2 regions of the Parabacteroides sp. AF18-52 genome follow, and region 1 is predicted to be linked to the other one. Evidence: riboswitches for the same ligand, from Rfam matches in the RefSeq annotation. Region 1 holds a riboswitch; the other holds the start of a gene.
What was found. A riboswitch is a leader RNA that binds a small molecule or an ion and turns the genes downstream of it on or off. The one in region 1 is predicted to bind cobalamin.

Region 1 (8,733 bases):
CGCATCCCTGCTAAATGTATCCGTACGTGCAATAGAATTGCGACGCTACCGGTTAAGAAAGCGTCTGTCACTGGATGGAGACACCAATCTGATAGACTTCCTTATGAATTACTAAAAATATTATTCTATATTTAGTATTTACCTAAACAACTAAATTACAGACTACTAAACAACCTTATAGTAGCTATGAGAAAGCGTTGATGTAGTCATTTCCCTTACTCCAAACATTTGCGCAAGTAGTGTAGTAGTACTTTTTCGCCAAAATATTTCCAAATGTATTTCCTTTGCCAGTGCATTTAAATCTTAATTTCTATAGACATGATGAAACACGATGTGGAAGAGCAGCTGGAAGAGTTGGAAAGGCACGGTATCAGTCGTCGTCATTTTCTCAAAATATTAACAGCAGCAGGCGTTATAACTGCTGCGGGTACACAACAAGTTCACGCATTCTCAAGCAATGCGAAAGGAAAAATCGTCGTTATCGGCGGAGGGGCTGCCGGAATCAGCATGGCAGCACGTTTGATGCACTGGCTGGATAATCCGGATATTACATTAATCGACCCGAGCGACCGACAGTTCTACCAACCGGGTTTCACTTTAATCGCTTCCGGAGTTTATCAACCGGACGATGTATGGAAGAAACAAGAGGATTGTATTCCAAGCGGAGTAAAATGGATCAAAGATTCTGTTGCTGCGGTCGATCCGGTGATGAACCAGGTAACAACTAAAAATAACGGAAAAGTACCATACGACTTTTTGGTATTGACCCCGGGAGTACAAACGAACTGGGAAAAAGTCGAAGGTATTACACACGATACTTTAGGAGTGGGCAACGCTCATAGTATATATGATTTCGAAGGTGCGCAAAAAACCTGGAAAGCGTTTCAGGAATTCTCCAAAACAGGCGGACGCGGTATCTATACGGATACTTACACGAAGCATAAATGCGGAGGAGCACCGAAAAAGATTTGTTTGCTGACAGACGATTACAATCGCAAACGGGGTACACGGGATAACATGAAACTGGATTACTTCACGGCAGCGAAAGAGCTGTATGATATTCCTTTTTATACTCCCCGCTTACTGGAGATTTATAAGGAACGTAATATTCCCATCAATCTCAACGTACGTGTAAAAGGTGTCGATACGTCAGCCAAACAAGTACATTTTGAAAAGGTGGAAACAGTCGGAGAAGAAAAAGTGATCACTCCTTTCATAGAAGATTACGATTTCCTGCACTTCACACCGCCTATGTCGGCTCCGGATTTTGTTCGCGAAGCCGGACTGGGATGGACAGAAGGCAAATTGGCTGCCGATGCTTGGGTGATGGTTGATAAAACGACACTGGTGCACAAGACATATCCGAACATCGTTTCCTTAGGAGATGTGGCGGGTATACCGACCAGTAAGACATCTGCCGCTGTACGTAAACAAGTGCCGGTAGCTGCTAAAAACCTGATCTCGCTGATGGAAGGCAAAGAACCCGTTGAGAAATATGACGGATACGCTGCCTGTCCGATCGTTACAGACTATGGACACGTACTTTTGTGCGAGTTCAATTATGATAAAAAACCGGAGACCTCGTTCCCGTTCAGCATGCTGGACACATCAAAAGAACAATGGGCGGCCTGGTTACTGAAAGTTTACATGTTAAAACCGATGTATTTCTACGGAATGCTGAATGGTTACGCGTAACGGACCAAAAATAACAACTCCCTATAATTCAAATGCCAAACTACAGAAAATCCCCGGCTCAGTCCTTGAGGCCGGGGATTTTGTTATTTTGCTGGCAATAGATTCAATTATTATCAATAATGAGCTATCCCTTAATCAAAGTGACTTAGCCATTACAGGTTTATTTGCCGTCAGTTTTAACTGACGGTTTACAAGTTGCTTCTCTTTATTGGCTTCAGCCACATTTCTCTTTACATAGAGAGACTCTTTAAATGGGACTAAAGTCCAAAGAGATAGAGCATTTACTTATCCGTCGGTTAAAACCGACGGCAAATGGACCTGTAACTATACCAGCCCTATTGATGACTGATGGTTTATAGCTGAATAGCTCAAATCTTTCTAAAAGTAAGAAATTGTAATACCAACAAGGAGATAGTAGAAGCCCCTCTAGCAGCTTTTATGTATTAAGACGGGAGGAACTAAATGCTAAGATCTGAGATATTATTCCCACCTTGTACACCCTGACAAATTACCCTGTACATCGTATAAAACCAACCTGTACACTCTATCAGGCTACCCTGTACGGGGTAGCTTTAATAGGTCAGGACTTTTGTGCTAGTATCTCCCGTATTAACAGGCAGTTGCCTACCTACTTACACATAGTTTTCCACAATGAAGCAGGTGACAGATGACAGATAAGGTTGCAGATAAAAAGAAGCATCTGCAACACTTTATTACTTGATAACATGAATATTACACCATCAAGTGACAGATGGCAGATACTTTTTGAAAACTTTGTGTATATAACAAATAACAAACGCCATTGCAAACAAAAGGGGTATTTGCAATGGCGTTATATTCTAAGAAACAGGATATTACAAGTTATTATTGCAAATAACGAATAAATCCGAAAAACTTTTAGGAAGAATTGCGTTATTCCATCTTTCGGTAATAACGCGGCGTATAACCGGGCAATAGTTCGGGATGGAATACCCACACCAGATCTTTCAACAGATAGTCCGGATGGATCGGGAACTCCTCATAGTAAGGAACAACACCTGTATTACAGGTATAGATCCGACGATTCTTAAAGGCATCAAAGTTCTCGTAGGGAGTATACTCGGTACGCAGGTCTTTGTATGTCATATCATTTGCCTGATTATATTTGATCAGCCATATATCGGCATGGATGGCTTTATCGAGCACGGTTTCGAAAGACAGAGGTGTACTACCTGCTCCGGGAAGATCTTTAAATATATAATCGGCACCGGCATCGGTATACAGATGGGCAATGTAGCTGTCTCCCGCCGGCATGTACCAGGAAGAGCCGAATTTCTTCTCTGAGATAACGGTCGGGCGATTAGCGACTGTCTTTGCCAGCTCCTTCAACTTCAGATACCGGTCTTCCGTTTCCCGGAAGATTGAATCGGCCATCGCTTCCTTACCGAATAGCAATCCATAGAAACGTATCCATTCGGTACGCCCCAAAGGCAACGACTCCATATAATCGGCAGCCTCAATGATAGGAATACCCAGTTTCTCGGCAGGTCCATATCCTGCATTCTGAAAAGGGGAAGCGATAATAATCTCCGCCCCTATATCGATGATCTTTTCTATATTCGGCGCTGTAGCCTCTCCCAGATCGGCTATTTTCCCGGCACGTAAACCATCCTGAATAGCAGGAGTATCCATATAACGGGGTTCACAAACACCTATTATCTTATCCACCTCATCGAGCTGATCGATAATAGCCGCATGAACGGAGGTATAAACCACGATATTCTTCACAGGTGTCCGTACAACCGTCCCTTTAGGCAAATCACCGGGCATCGACGCACCACGATCCACCAACAGATAACGTTGCAAGATACGAGTACTATCCCAAGGGTCGCGGACTTCTACCGATGTATAATCAGTGAAATGCTGTATGGCAAAACCACGGGCATAACGGATAGTATCAGAAGAAAACGACTGATCTTCAGAAGAACTTTGCTTCACACTGCAACTAAGTGTGAAGCAAAGTAAAAAGAGGGTGGATATAAAAAACTTCATATTATTTATTACCAGCCGAAATCACTTTCATTGGATTCAGACCTGCTTCAAATTTAAACTGTAACTTACCAGCCGGGTTAAATGTGTACACATCACCATTTGTAGCATAATCAGACTCAGTCACAAAAATATAGTTTGACGGGGTATCAGCACCTATTTTATAAGGCTTTTTAATATCCGTTCCATCCGTAATAAAATTAGTACTGATTACCTTTTCGTTTATTGCATCATAACAGAGATAAGAAATAGTCTGATTCCAGTTAGCATCATACTGTGAATAAATGATATAAAGTTTATCGCCTACAGCTGCAAATTCCGTTGCATTCGTTTCCGTAATTGTTGTCACTTCATCTGTTTTAGAATCAATTCTCTGAAATGTATTAGGTATATCCCCGTAGTTACCCATAGAAACCAAATAAACGTCACCCTGACTATCAGCCAGCATATTCACCGGATTAGTAACAACTTCTATTTTAGTCTTTTCTTTAAACGTAGGAAGATCGACGACAGAGACTGTTTTATCATATCCTACAGATGTATTAAAATCCGCACCACCAGAGTTTGCTACATACAATTTATTATTAGCTATAGCCATCTGTTCGGGATTACGTCCTACTTTTACCTTACTTTCAATTGAGAGTGAAGTTGTATCCAAACGAGCTACATAGCCTTCATACAATGACACATACACTTTTCCATTATAACAAGTAAAGAAACGTGGCTGTAGCGGATCGCCATCGGAAACAATTTGTTTCAAAGACTTTCCCTGTAAGTCTGTCACCTCTATTGTATTAGAATTAGTGACAGCTATGTAAGCCTTTGAGCCATAAACCAGGATATCGTTGGCTGTATCTCCCAATCCGCGTCCATTGACTTTCTTAAAGATATCCGCTTCTACCTTTTTGGTCTCGAAATCATAAAATGACAACGAAGAGTTATTATTCCCTTTGTTTCCACTATTCAACACATAGACTCCATTCAAAGAAATCTGTTCCGGAAGAGATGGGATTTCCTGTTTATCATCATCATCACTACAACCAATAAAGGAGAAAGACATACAAGCACAAAGTGCAGATACATACAGCAAATTTTTCTTTTTCATCACTTATTTATTTATCATTAATAAACTATACTCACACTCAAACGCCAAGAGCGACCCGGCATTGGATAGTATTGAATAATATCATATGTTTTGTCACCCAGGTTAATCACTTCTCCCTGCAAACGCAACTTACATTTTTTTACCACAAACTCACGGTTAAGGGATATTCCCTGTTCTACATATCCGGCAATAAGGTTGCTTTCTATGTTTTGAGGCAAAGCATATCTGTCACCCGCCGCAGTCAAGCTATAAGAGACGTTGACCCACGGATTCTCCAAGGTCAACGATGCATTTCCCGAATGTTTCGGAGTATATGGTATCTGATCCTTGTAATTTTTTGCATCAGGATCAGTTATATCGATTGCTTTCTGAAAACTATATGTGGCAGAGAGGAGTAAGGTCATCTTTGCCGGCAGAGAGGTTTCAGATGAGAAATTCACATCCAAACCTTTGATATCGACTTCTCCCATATTCATCATCTTCCATATATACATCGTCGGAATAGCAACAATCTTGTCCTTCACCTTATTATAATAACCATCGGCCGAAAGACTCAGATAACGAAAGAGATTCCCTGCTTCTCCGCTCCAGGTCAGCCCCAGATTATATTGTGTAGCCTTTTCCGGCTGCAGGTTCGTATTTCCCATACGGAGATAATATAGATCAGTGAAAGTCGGGACACGGAAAATATCTTTGTAAGAGGCACGTACACGAAAGGCATTATCGGGAAAAGGCCTCAACGATACGCTAACCGCAGGAGACAAACGTTTACGGTCGGCCGGTTTATCGCCAGCCTTTACTTTGTCGGTCATATAAGTACCCAGCAAACCGGCTGTTGCTGTAAACATAGAGTTCTTATATTGGGCGGATAACACTGACAGTGAAGTCAAACGCTTGGGTTGCGGTGCATTCATAAAGTTATTATCCAGCATATTATGGGCTAAATCAGTCGTAAGAGAAGTCGAGAAGTTCTTCCAGGGTGAATAAAGTACGCCTACCGAACCGTAATACTCTTCCTGGGTATTCAAATCTTCTTGCTTACCTCCTGAGTATTTATTACTTACATCACGGTACTTGCTGAAAGAGTAATTATACTTGGCATGTGCCTGCAAAGATAAATTGTCCGTTAGTTTGTTGGAATACTGCAACTGGGTAAAGAAATTATTGTTCCACAAGCGTTCCCGGTTACTGTTGCTATACAATATCACCGAACCGGGGAGTCCGCGTTCTGAATCGTAATAATAAACCTTACCGGTCAATGTTCCCGCCTTACCCAGATCGCCATACAGATTTCCTTCCAGACGAAGTGCCTGAATATCGCTGTTCTTCCTTTTTTCTTCGGTTACAACATTTCCGTTTACCAAAGTAAAAGGGTATTCCCCTTTTGCACTTAGCCAGTCGGCATGCAAAGAAGCGGAAAAGCGGTTACTTATCTTCTGTTCATAACGAACCATCGGGTTGAACAAACCAAAAGAACCTCCTTTCACTTTCGCCTGAAGATTCATCGGTTTTCCATCAAATACAGGTCTACGTGTCTTCACACTCAACGCCCCTGCCGATGCATACATCCGCGCCGTCTGGAAAATATCATCCGATTGCCCGATCGAAAGTGAAACCATCTCCACATTGTCCAGTGAAAAGCGGCTGATATCCACCTGTCCGCTCTGGGCATCCGTGATCGTTACCCCATCGTAGCTGACAGCCGTATGCTGTGCACCCAGGCTACGCACGGAAACCGTCTTCAATCCCCCTATCCCACCGTAATCCTTCACTGTTGCACCGGAGAAACGCTTCACCGCTTCCGAAAGATCCTGTATTCCCAGGCGTTCAATTCCGGAACGGTCCATTATTTGCAGGGGAGTTGCTTCACGGGTTGTGGAAGGACGTGCCTTTTCCACCACCTCAACACCGGAAAGCTGGTGATAAGCTGTCGTATCAATTGTCTGTGCGTACATAGTAGGTACGCACAAAAATATGCCTGCCAGGCATACAATCATTTTAACATATAATATTCGCATATATCCAGGTCTATCAACACCTATACCCGAGGTATCGCATATAAAATAATGGCAGGTTTTCTGACTTGTTCTCCCATGACCGGCCGCCTTCCCAGGAATCATAAATTCCCAGTGGCAACAAGATTGCCGGGGTTACAGAACTTACAGCTACGGGTACAGTTCCGGACTTGCACCGGATTCCCTTTTACTAACAGATAGCGAAAACTAAACCGTTACACCATAATCCGATGACAAAAGTACGAAATATATCGGTAATCTCAACTACCAGACCGGTCACTTTCAAATATTACCAATCTGAATACACAAATAAATGGGAACAGATGAACATAATGAAAAAATCAGTACCTTTGCGCCCGAATTGGTTTCGTAGCTCCCGTTCGGGAATACGGATTAAAAGGGAACCGGGTGTAAATCCCGGACAGTCCCGCTGCTGTGAAGCTCCGTTAACAGCCTAATACTACTTTTGCCACTGACGATTCAGTTGACAGTGGAAAGTTGACAAATGACAGTTTTTCTGTCCGTATTTTATCTGTCAACTGTCACATGTCAACTGTCAACTATTCCGTCGGGAAGGCTTTTAGGATAGGAGTCAGTCAGAAGACCTGCCGTTCGTTGAGACTCATATCCTCGTGGGTTAGGATAAGGATGTAACATTTTAGAATTAAACAAAAAGATGACAGACAAGGAAGTATTGTTATTACGACGTAAACTGGACCTTTTGCTGCGTACAGGCAAATTATTGATGGAAAGTGCTGCCGATACCAACCGTATTGAACGGAACATGAAACGAGTAGCAGCATTTATGGGTATTCCGGAAGAGAAATTACACATCGATATCCGGTGGACCATGATCATGGTCAATGTAAGTGATGAAAGAAACTCGTTTTCCAAATTCCAGAAATGTGAGAAACATGGTATCAACATGACTGCGATCTCGCAGATCAGCGATCTTTCATGGTGTGCTATCGAAGAGGACTATTCATTGGACAAATATGAAGAGGAATTGGAAAAGATAGCCAAAAAGCCCCGGAATTATACACCTTATATCGTAGCTATCGGTGCTGGATTCGCCTGTGGCGGCTTCTGTAAATTGTTCGGTTCCGACTGGATCGCCTTTCTGTTTGCTTCCATTTGCGCATTTATCGGTTTCAGGATACGTGCCCGATGCATAGAAGCCGGATTAAATGTATATATGAGTATAGCACTCGCCGCTTTTGCCGCGACCTGCACTGCGTATCTTTCTTCCTTCTCGGGATTGTCCGAGACGCCTTATCATCCGCTACTCGCCTGTGCCCTGTTCATTGTACCGGGAGTACCTTTGATCAACTTCGTGGACGATATGCTCGATAACCATCTGCTCGTCGGGATGACACGTGCCGCCAACACGGCTATGATGGTAGTTGCGATGACGTTCGGTATTGCATTCGCATTGCGCATACTTGTCATGAACGACGTTGCGATCGACCATAAGTTCAGTGAGTTAAGTATGGTTCCGCATGATCCGTATTATGTGTATGCAATCGCTGCAGCTATCGCGGCTATCGGATTCTCTATGATCTTCAATATCCAGCGCCGTCTGTTATGGGTTGTTGCCGTTGGAGGTATCATTGCCGTATGTACCCGCAACTTCGTAAACTTCGAACTGGGTTACGGTCCTGTGATCGGTTCGTTTATGGGTAGTTTCGTTGTCAGCGTACTCGCAGTGAAAGCAGTCCACTGGTTTCATGTGCCTAATCACGTATTAACGATCCCGTCAGTTATCCCCATGATCCCGGGTGTCCTGATGTACCGCTCTTTATTGGCATTTATCAATCTGCATGGAGTGATCGGTGAGGTAACGAACGCTTTCTTCAACGGTATCAATTCCGCTCTTATCATTCTCTGTAT
Region 2 (8,733 bases), on a different contig from region 1:
ATAGAAGCACTCCCCTACCGCGATGCAATGCGTCAACGCTGGCTGGCACGGACCGATACGACTACCCATACCACAACCGCAAGAGCGACACGTACGCGCCGTCCAAGAACACCTGACCAGACACAGACAGACACGACTGATGTAACGACACAGTTATTACGCCGTTGGGAAGTCCGTGGCAGTCTTTCTTTCAACAAAATGCGCGGATTCAGCCGTCTTTTACCCGTTCCCATGAAAATGGACCAAACCACCATGAAGTTCAATACCAACGATATTACCCTTACCAATGCTCACCTGCATCTGGGTAAAAGCGATTTCATGCTGAACGGAGAAATAAAACGTATTCGCCAGGCGATGTTACGCGGAGGGAAATTACAAGGAAACTTCTCCCTGACATCCGACTATATCGACTGCAACCAGCTAATGAAAGCGATGAACTCAGGCATGCAATATACAGAGCTACATTCCGCAACTACCGACCAGTCAGTTATTGACGAAGAAAATCTAGTCACAATGGATACCCATGCATTACAGGATTCCATTGCTACAGCAACGTTAGACACAACAGACCGCGTATTCGTTATCCCAGCCTATCTGGATATGACGCTTCACACAGATGCAAAAAAGATAGATTTCAAAGATGTCGAACTTAGTAACGTTCTCGGTGAAGTGATCATCCGTGATCAAAGCATCAACCTCAGTAACCTCAAGATGGATTCGAATATCGGTCGTGGACATATGACCATGTTCTACACAGCTAAAGATGAGAGCGGCGCTTCTGCCGGTTTCGATATTGATATGGAAAATGTGATGGTCGAGAAACTGATCGGGTTATATCCTGCCATCGATACCCTGGTCCCTATGTTACGTTCTTTTGAGGGGGTAGTCGACTGCCAGATAACAGCTACTTGTAAAATGGATTCGGTAATGTCACTCGATCTCCCTTCTTTAAATTCAGCCTGCTATCTGCATGGAGAAAATATGGTACTGCTCGATGGCGAGACTTTTACGGAAATATCCAAGACGCTTATGTTCAAAAATAAGAAACGGAATGTCATAGACAGTATCTCTGTCGACCTTGCCATCAAAGACAATAAAATCGAAGTATTCCCCTTTCTGGTCGAAATGGACAGATATAAAGTGGCAGTCGGAGGAACACATAACCTGGACATGACATTCAACTATCATTTATCCGTACTCAAGTCGCCCGTTCCTTTCAAACTGGGAATAGACATCACCGGCAACCTGGACGATTTTAAATACAAGATCGTAAAATGCCGTTACAAAGATTTATTCAAACCGGCTAAAGAAGCCGAACTGGATAGCACACGGACAAACATCCGGAAAGAGATACGGGAATCGATACGCAATCAAATAAAAGAGACTGCCCCCGAACTGGTGAGCAGCCTCTCCTCAAATCATTCAGCGACTCCTCCGGATGGAGAAGCCAGTATTTTATAACTCACGGCCGGAATACATCCGGTCGTAATATTTCATATAGTCACCACCGGTAATCTCTTCCACCCATTGCTGGTTTTCCAGATACCAGCGGATTGTTTTGACAATACCGACTTCAAAACTGGTTTCAGGTGTCCAGTCGAGTTCTTCCGAGATCTTTGTTGGATCGATAGCATAACGCTGGTCATGTCCGAGGCGGTCTTTCACAAAAGTGATCAGGCTTTCGTTGATCCAGTCGATCCTAATCTCTCCGTCAGGACCGATCTCTTTCTTCTTCAATACCTGACGATATTCGGGGTGTTCAGTCATCAACTGACGAATTGTCTGAATGGTCAGTTTAACAATCTCGATATTCTGCTTTTCGTTATGTCCGCCAACATTATATACTTCTCCTACCCGACCGCGATGAATAACCGCATCGATAGCTTTACAATGATCTTCCACATACAACCAGTCCCGAACATTGGTACCGTCGCCATACACCGGCAAAGATTTCCCTTCCAGGATATTTTTGATAATAAGCGGAATCAGTTTTTCCGGGAAATGATAGGGACCATAGTTGTTGGAACAACGGGTAATACTTACCGGCATTTTATAAGTATCGGAATATGCCTTTACAAACAAATCGGCACTGGTCTTGGAAGCGCTATACGGACTTCTCGGGTCCAGCGGAGTCGTTTCATGGAAATAACCTTCCGCTCCAAGACTGCCATACACCTCATCCGTCGATACCTGGTGGAAACGTACGCCTTCACGCCACTGCGGATAACCGGTCTCCTCTTTTCCCGTCACCCAGGCTTTGCGCGCAGCGTCCAGCAGGTTTTGTGTTCCCAGAATATTCGTCACTAGGAACAACTGCGGATTTTCAATACTACGATCTACATGGCTTTCTGCAGCAAAATTGACTACATAATCGAAATTATACTTTGCAAAAAGTTCATCAACCAGCGTACGGTCACAGATATCCCCCTTTACAAACTCACAACGTTTGCCATCGATATCTCCTGCTATTGTACCCAGATTACCTGCATAAGTAAGCAAGTCGAGAACTACAATCTTTATATCCTGATGCTCTGCCAGCATATATTTGATAAAGTTGGCACCAATAAAACCAGCGGCACCCGTAACCAGATAAGTCTTCATCGTCCGTATTATTTATATGTAAAATTATATTCTGCCTCACTTAAGAGAGGCGCTTTTGTATCTTTCTCTGATAAAGTTAGAGATTCCGTGTCGGAAATCCTCCAATCGACCCCAATCGAAGGATCATCAAAACGAAGTCCCCTTTCATGACTCGGCATGTAAGGATTATCTACTTTATAAGTAAATACAGCTTCGTCGCTCAGTACATGAAATCCATGAGCAAATCCCTGGGGAATAAAGAACTGACGTTTATTCTCTGCTGAAAGTTCGACAGCTACATATTTTCCGAATGTCGGAGAATCGACACGGATATCCACTGCTACATCCAGAACACGTCCGGTGATCACCCGTACCAACTTCGACTGCGAATAAGGAGCCAACTGGTAATGTAATCCACGAAGTACTCCCCTGGAAGAACAGGATTCATTATCCTGAATAAAATTTATTTTACCGATATGTTGCTCGAACTCTTCTTTCTTCCAAGCTTCCATAAAATATCCCCGTGCATCATTAAAAACCTTAGGTTCAATAATCCATACACCCGGGATTTCTGTCTCAATATAATTCATCCTTTCATTTTTATAACTAACAGAAGACAAAGTAACTTCTTTTTCCTTAGTTCTGCAACTATCAACGCCTGCAAAAAGAATGAAAAAGATTTGCATAATCCAAACATAATCCTTTTCTTTGCACTCGCAAAACGATAAGACGTTATTTGAAACAAATTGGTTCCTTGGATGAGTGGCTTAGTCAGCGGTCTGCAAAACCGTGTACGGCGGTTCGAATCCGCCAGGAACCTCTAAAAAGAGTAACAGATTATCGATAAATAAATATTGGTTCCTTGGATGAGTGGCTTAGTCAGTGGTCTGCAAAACCATGTACGGCGGTTCGAATCCGCCAGGAACCTCTAAGAAAGCAGAAAGACTTCAATTAAGAATTGAAGTCTTTCTGCTTTCTTAGTATATACGTGGGTCTGTTTTTCAGGAAAGTTTCAACCTGTAATTTGTAAACCGAAGCTATCAAAAAACAAATTATGTCGTTCAAACAGGGTTTTATGCTGTCTGTGGAATATTTTTTGTCATCCGGTCGAAGTCCTCTACTTTTGCGGCGTGAAATAAAAATCAAGGAAACAAAAATGAAACAAAAAACATTTCTACTATTGGCTGCTGCTACTCTATTGGCAGCCTGTACCCCTTCTCCTAAACAGGTTTCGACCACTGAAATCGTGGAAATAACAAATACACTGCCACAAAAGAGGACAAATGTTTATAATGTAGATTCACTGGTAAAAGATCCCTGTAATAACCCGGAATTATGGATAGGACATCTGGAGAACGACCTGATGAAATTCTGGAACGGAAAGAATATACCAGAAGGAAAAAGTATCTTCTTCTCTACGTTCAGAAGCAACGACGGACAGGTCATTCCACAAGATACGGCACAATGGCCGACAGAATATAAGGAAGCGATGAAAGTTGCCGACCTGAAAGGGCTGGTGGAAGACGCAACCCAATATAACTATATCCGTGCCCATTCACGCCAGACTTTCGCATACGGCATTGCGTATAATATGACAGGAAATACCGATTATCTGCAAAAATGCCGCCAGGGAGCAATGGCGATCCTACAGGCAATGGACGAAAACAACGGCTTGTATAACAAACAAGATATCAATACCGGCGAATGGATGGACCCTGCCGACAAACGTAACAGTCAGGATCTGGCTTACGGAATAACCGGATTAGGCTATTATTACTACCTGACTCATGACGAAGCGGTTCTGAAACCATTACTTGCTGCGCGTAAATACATCTTCGATACTTATTTTGACGAAGGTAAAGATTTTCTGACCTGGCTACCCACATCAGTAATGGAAGGGAATGACAATGTAGAGATCGTCTCCCAACTGGACCAGTTGTATGCTTATATGCTCTGGGTCACTCCCTCTCTGCCAGAACCTTACCAGACAGAATGGAAAGCCGACTTGAAAAAACTGGCGAATGTAATGATAAACCATTTCTACAGCGAACGTTACGGTACTTTCTGGGGAAGTGCCACAAATGACCTGTCTAAAGAGTTAGGTACAGATCATACCGACTTCGGTCACTCTGTAAAAGCGATGTGGGTCATTTATGAGATCGGCAAAATCACCGACGATATTGCTTATGTAAATTTTGCCCGCGAAAAGATCAAAGTCATTTTAAACCGTGCATATATCGATGGAGACGGTTCATGGGCACGTCGTTACAATGCAGACGGTACATTAGACAAAGACAAAGAATGGTGGGGATTAGCCGAGCTCGATCAGGCTGCAGCTATACTTTCCTTGAATGACCCTTCTTATCTGCGGTTTACAAACAATACGTATAAATACTGGTTCGAATACATGGTCGACAAGCAGAATGGCGAAATCTGGCACATGGTAGATGCCGAAACCAACCTACCGTCACCGGAATACCCTAAGATACATGCCTGGAAGACATCTTTACACAGTTTCGAGCACTGTTTCCTGGGTTACGTGATCTCAAGCTATCACCGCAATCAACCTGTGACACTCTATTACGCATTTACAGAAAAAGAACCGGTTTCTTCCAGAAACGTTAATCCTTATTTCTTACGTGGTCATATCAAAGAGCAGAAAAAAGGAAACGTAATCGCATTAGATAATAACGAAAAAGGACGTAACGTTGTAGAGATAACGTTCGATTATATACATTAAATTCACGACCCTAACCCTCATAAACAATAATACTTGCATGGAAGGTGTGTCTACTTATATAGGTGCACCTTCCTTTTTTTTATCCATGCCTAGTCCTAAAAAGCGTTACACCTATCCGTACAAATAAATGCAGCCCGACAATCATTTTTCTATCTTATTAGAAAACTTACATCCAAAAAGATAATCCTTAACTTCTGTACAGTTCCGTATTTCACCGGCGAACCGGAACTGGATACTTATAAAGCAAAGATTCTGAAGGAAAAATAGCAGAATGACATTTCAACATCCAAAGCATAAAAATCAGGATGTTTGATAACATGAATAACATAATTTTTCTCATTCATATATTTTAAACCCGTTATAACATTATAGGATAGACGCTTACGAAAAATCGGTCATCATCTCTATTTCTTTTAACGTATTCCATGCTATTGGATTCCCAAATTCTGCTACCTTTGCTTTTGAACTGGTTCCGGATGGATTTCCTTTCATTCGGATTAAAAGGGAATCGGGTGAAAATCCCGAACAGTCCCGCTGCTGTAAAACTCCGCTCTACTTTCCGATAAAGACAATTGCCACTGGAGGTCATCCCCTTAAAGGGAGGACACCGGGAAGGTATCGGAAATTAAGGAGTCAGTCAGAAGACCTGCCGTTCATTAAAGGCTGTTTCTACTCGTGGGGATAGGGGAACAGTACGAAAGTATACTCTAATTTTATTTTTCAAAAGTATCTCATGGAAATAACCAAGAGAAATGGGGCATCCGAACCTTATAACAGGGAGAAAATAACCGTTGCCATCCGGAAAAGCTTTGCCAGTACCGGACAGGAAATAACGGACGAAAACATCCGCAGCATGGTGGATGAAGTGGAGCGTTTTGTAAACAGCAATGTAGCAAACCGCAGTGTAGAACGCATTCAGGACGAAGTGGAACGTAGCCTAATGGAACATGGTTTTTATGCCGAAGCTAAAAACTATATACTCTATCGCTGGCAACGGACGGAACGAAGGAAAGCCCTCAATCACATTACACATGAAGTGGGCGATACGACCATAATGGAGACACTCAAGGGTATACAGGATAAATTCACAGCCAACGAATATAGTCTGACTATACTGGCTGAGAAGTTTTTCAGTTTCTGCAAACCGGAAATGCCATCCAAAGAACGGCTGACAGCACTCATCAAAGCGGCTGTGGAACTAACTACGCAGGAAGCTCCCGACTGGGAGTTCATCGCTGCCCGCCTGCTCAACTTCCAATTGGCAAAGAAACTAAAAAAGCAGGAAGAAGCTGTCGGTTTCCATACATTCTATGATAAATTAAGCTATCTCACCAACGAAGGATTATATGGTAACTATATACTGGCTAATTACTCTCAGCAAGAGATAGAAGAAGCTGCCGGATTTATCTGTCCGGAAAGAAATGAACTGTTTAATTATTCAGGACTGGATTTACTGGCGAAACGCTACCTTATCCGTACTCGTTCCCATGAACCGGTTGAGTCCGTACAGGAAATGTTTCTGGGAATCGCCCTGCATCTTGCCATGCCCGAACAGCACGACCGGATGTTGTGGGTTAAAAAGTTCTATGACCTGTTAAGCAGCCTTCAGGTTACAATGGCCACTCCTACGCTTTCCAACGCACGCAAGCCTTATCACCAACTTTCCAGTTGCTTTATCGATACCGTACCCGACAGTCTGGAAGGTATTTACCGCAGTATCGACAACTTCGCAATGGTTAGTAAGTTTGGCGGTGGTATGGGAATGTACTTTGGAAAAGTGCGTGCCACAGGTGGTAATATACGAGGATTTAAAGGAGTCGCCGGAGGTGTGATCCGCTGGATGAAATTGGTAAACGATACAGCTGTTGCTGTCGATCAGTTAGGTATGCGGCAAGGAGCTGTAGCTGTGTATCTCGACGTATGGCACAAAGATCTACCCGAATTTCTCCAGCTCCGTACCAACAACGGCGATGACCGGATGAAGGCCCATGATATATTCCCGGCAGTATGTTATCCTGACCTGTTCTGGCGTATGGCAAAAGAAGACCTGAATCAAATATGGTATCTGTTTTGCCCGAATGAGATAATGACTATCAAAGGATATTGCCTAGAAGATTATTATGGCGAAGAATGGGAACAAAGATATCTGGACTGCGTGAACGATAACCGTCTTTCAAAACGTAGTATAAATATTAAAGATATTGTCAGGCTGGTATTACGCTCGGCTGTAGAAACCGGTACTCCTTTCACTTTCAACCGTGACACCGTAAACCGTGCCAACCCAAATCCCCACCGGGGTATTATTTACTGTTCGAACTTATGTACGGAAATAGCACAGAACATGTCATCCATCGAATCCGTATCTACTGAAATCCTCACTGAGAACGGTGATACGGTCGTGGTGAAAACAGTTCGCCCAGGCGATTTCGTGGTATGTAACCTAGCCAGCTTATCACTTGGGCATTTGCCATTGGAAGATGAACAACAGATGAAAGAAAAGGTAGCGACAGTGGTCCGTGCACTCGATAATGTGATCGACCTTAATTTCTATCCCGTACCCTTTGCACAGATAACGAATCATCGTTACCGCAGTATCGGCCTTGGGGTAAGCGGTTACCATCACGCGCTTGCCGTACGCGGCATCCGTTGGGAAAGCGATGAACATCTGACTTTTATGGACAAAGTATTTGAGCGTATCAACTATGCGGCTATTGAAGCGAGTGCTGAATTGGCGAAAGAAAAAGGCCGGTACGAATATTTTGAAGGAAGCGACTGGCAAACCGGAGCTTATTTCATGAAACGTGGATATAAATCAGTAGAATGGAACCGGTTACAGGAAAAAGTCAGGATAAATGGCATGAGAAATGCCTATCTTCTTGCCATAGCTCCCACCAGCAGTACAAGCATTATCTCCGGGACAACAGCAGGAGTAGATCCGGCAATGAAACGTTTCTTCCTCGAAGAGAAAAAAGGTACCATGCTCCCACGCGTGGCTCCTGCCCTGTCGGACAAGACTTATTGGTTATATAAAAGCGCCTACCAGATAGACCAGCAATGGAGTATCCGTGCTGCGGGTGTCCGGCAACAACATATCGATCAGGCACAAAGTATGAACCTCTATATCACCAACGAGTTCACCATGAAGCAATTGCTCAACCTCTACCTGCTGGCTTGGGAATGCGGAGTGAAAACGGTATATTATGTTCGAAGTAAATCACTGGAAATAGAAGAATGCGAAAGTTGTACATCATAAAAAACTAAAAGAACAATGGAAACAAAAATATTAAAGAAGAACGCCTTGTTCAATCCGGAAGGCGACACAGAAATCCGTCTCCGGAAAATGATCGGCGGAAATACCACCAATTTGAACGACTTCAATAATATGCGTTACAAATGGGTGAGCAGTTGGTATC

Region 2: it holds a riboswitch for cobalamin, as region 1 does, so the genes downstream of both, DWX23_RS10620 (ribonucleoside-diphosphate reductase subunit alpha) here and DWX23_RS06015 (TonB-dependent siderophore receptor) in region 1, are expected to answer to the same signal.

Annotation. Positions count from the first base shown of each region.
Region 1 is NZ_QUGR01000002.1:615,148-623,880, forward strand. Features, by position in the region: gene DWX23_RS05990 (transcriptional regulator) at 1-115, shown strand, start outside; gene DWX23_RS05995 (NAD(P)/FAD-dependent oxidoreductase) at 319-1,695, shown strand; gene DWX23_RS06005 (ABC transporter substrate-binding protein) at 2,608-3,726, opposite strand; gene DWX23_RS06010 (YncE family protein) at 3,728-4,828, opposite strand; gene DWX23_RS06015 (TonB-dependent siderophore receptor) at 4,846-6,846, opposite strand; cobalamin riboswitch at 6,879-7,075, opposite strand; cobalamin riboswitch at 7,189-7,471, shown strand; gene DWX23_RS06020 (threonine/serine exporter ThrE family protein) at 7,520-8,733, shown strand, end outside.
Region 2 is NZ_QUGR01000005.1:114,412-123,144, forward strand. Features, by position in the region: gene DWX23_RS10590 (AsmA-like C-terminal region-containing protein) at 1-1,461, shown strand, start outside; gene rfbB (dTDP-glucose 4,6-dehydratase) at 1,456-2,601, opposite strand; gene rfbC (dTDP-4-dehydrorhamnose 3,5-epimerase) at 2,610-3,170, opposite strand; tRNA gene DWX23_RS10605 (tRNA-Cys) at 3,329-3,400, shown strand; tRNA gene DWX23_RS10610 (tRNA-Cys) at 3,437-3,508, shown strand; gene DWX23_RS10615 (AGE family epimerase/isomerase) at 3,737-5,320, shown strand; cobalamin riboswitch at 5,771-5,989, shown strand; gene DWX23_RS10620 (ribonucleoside-diphosphate reductase subunit alpha) at 6,054-8,573, shown strand; gene DWX23_RS10625 (ribonucleotide-diphosphate reductase subunit beta) at 8,589-8,733, shown strand, end outside.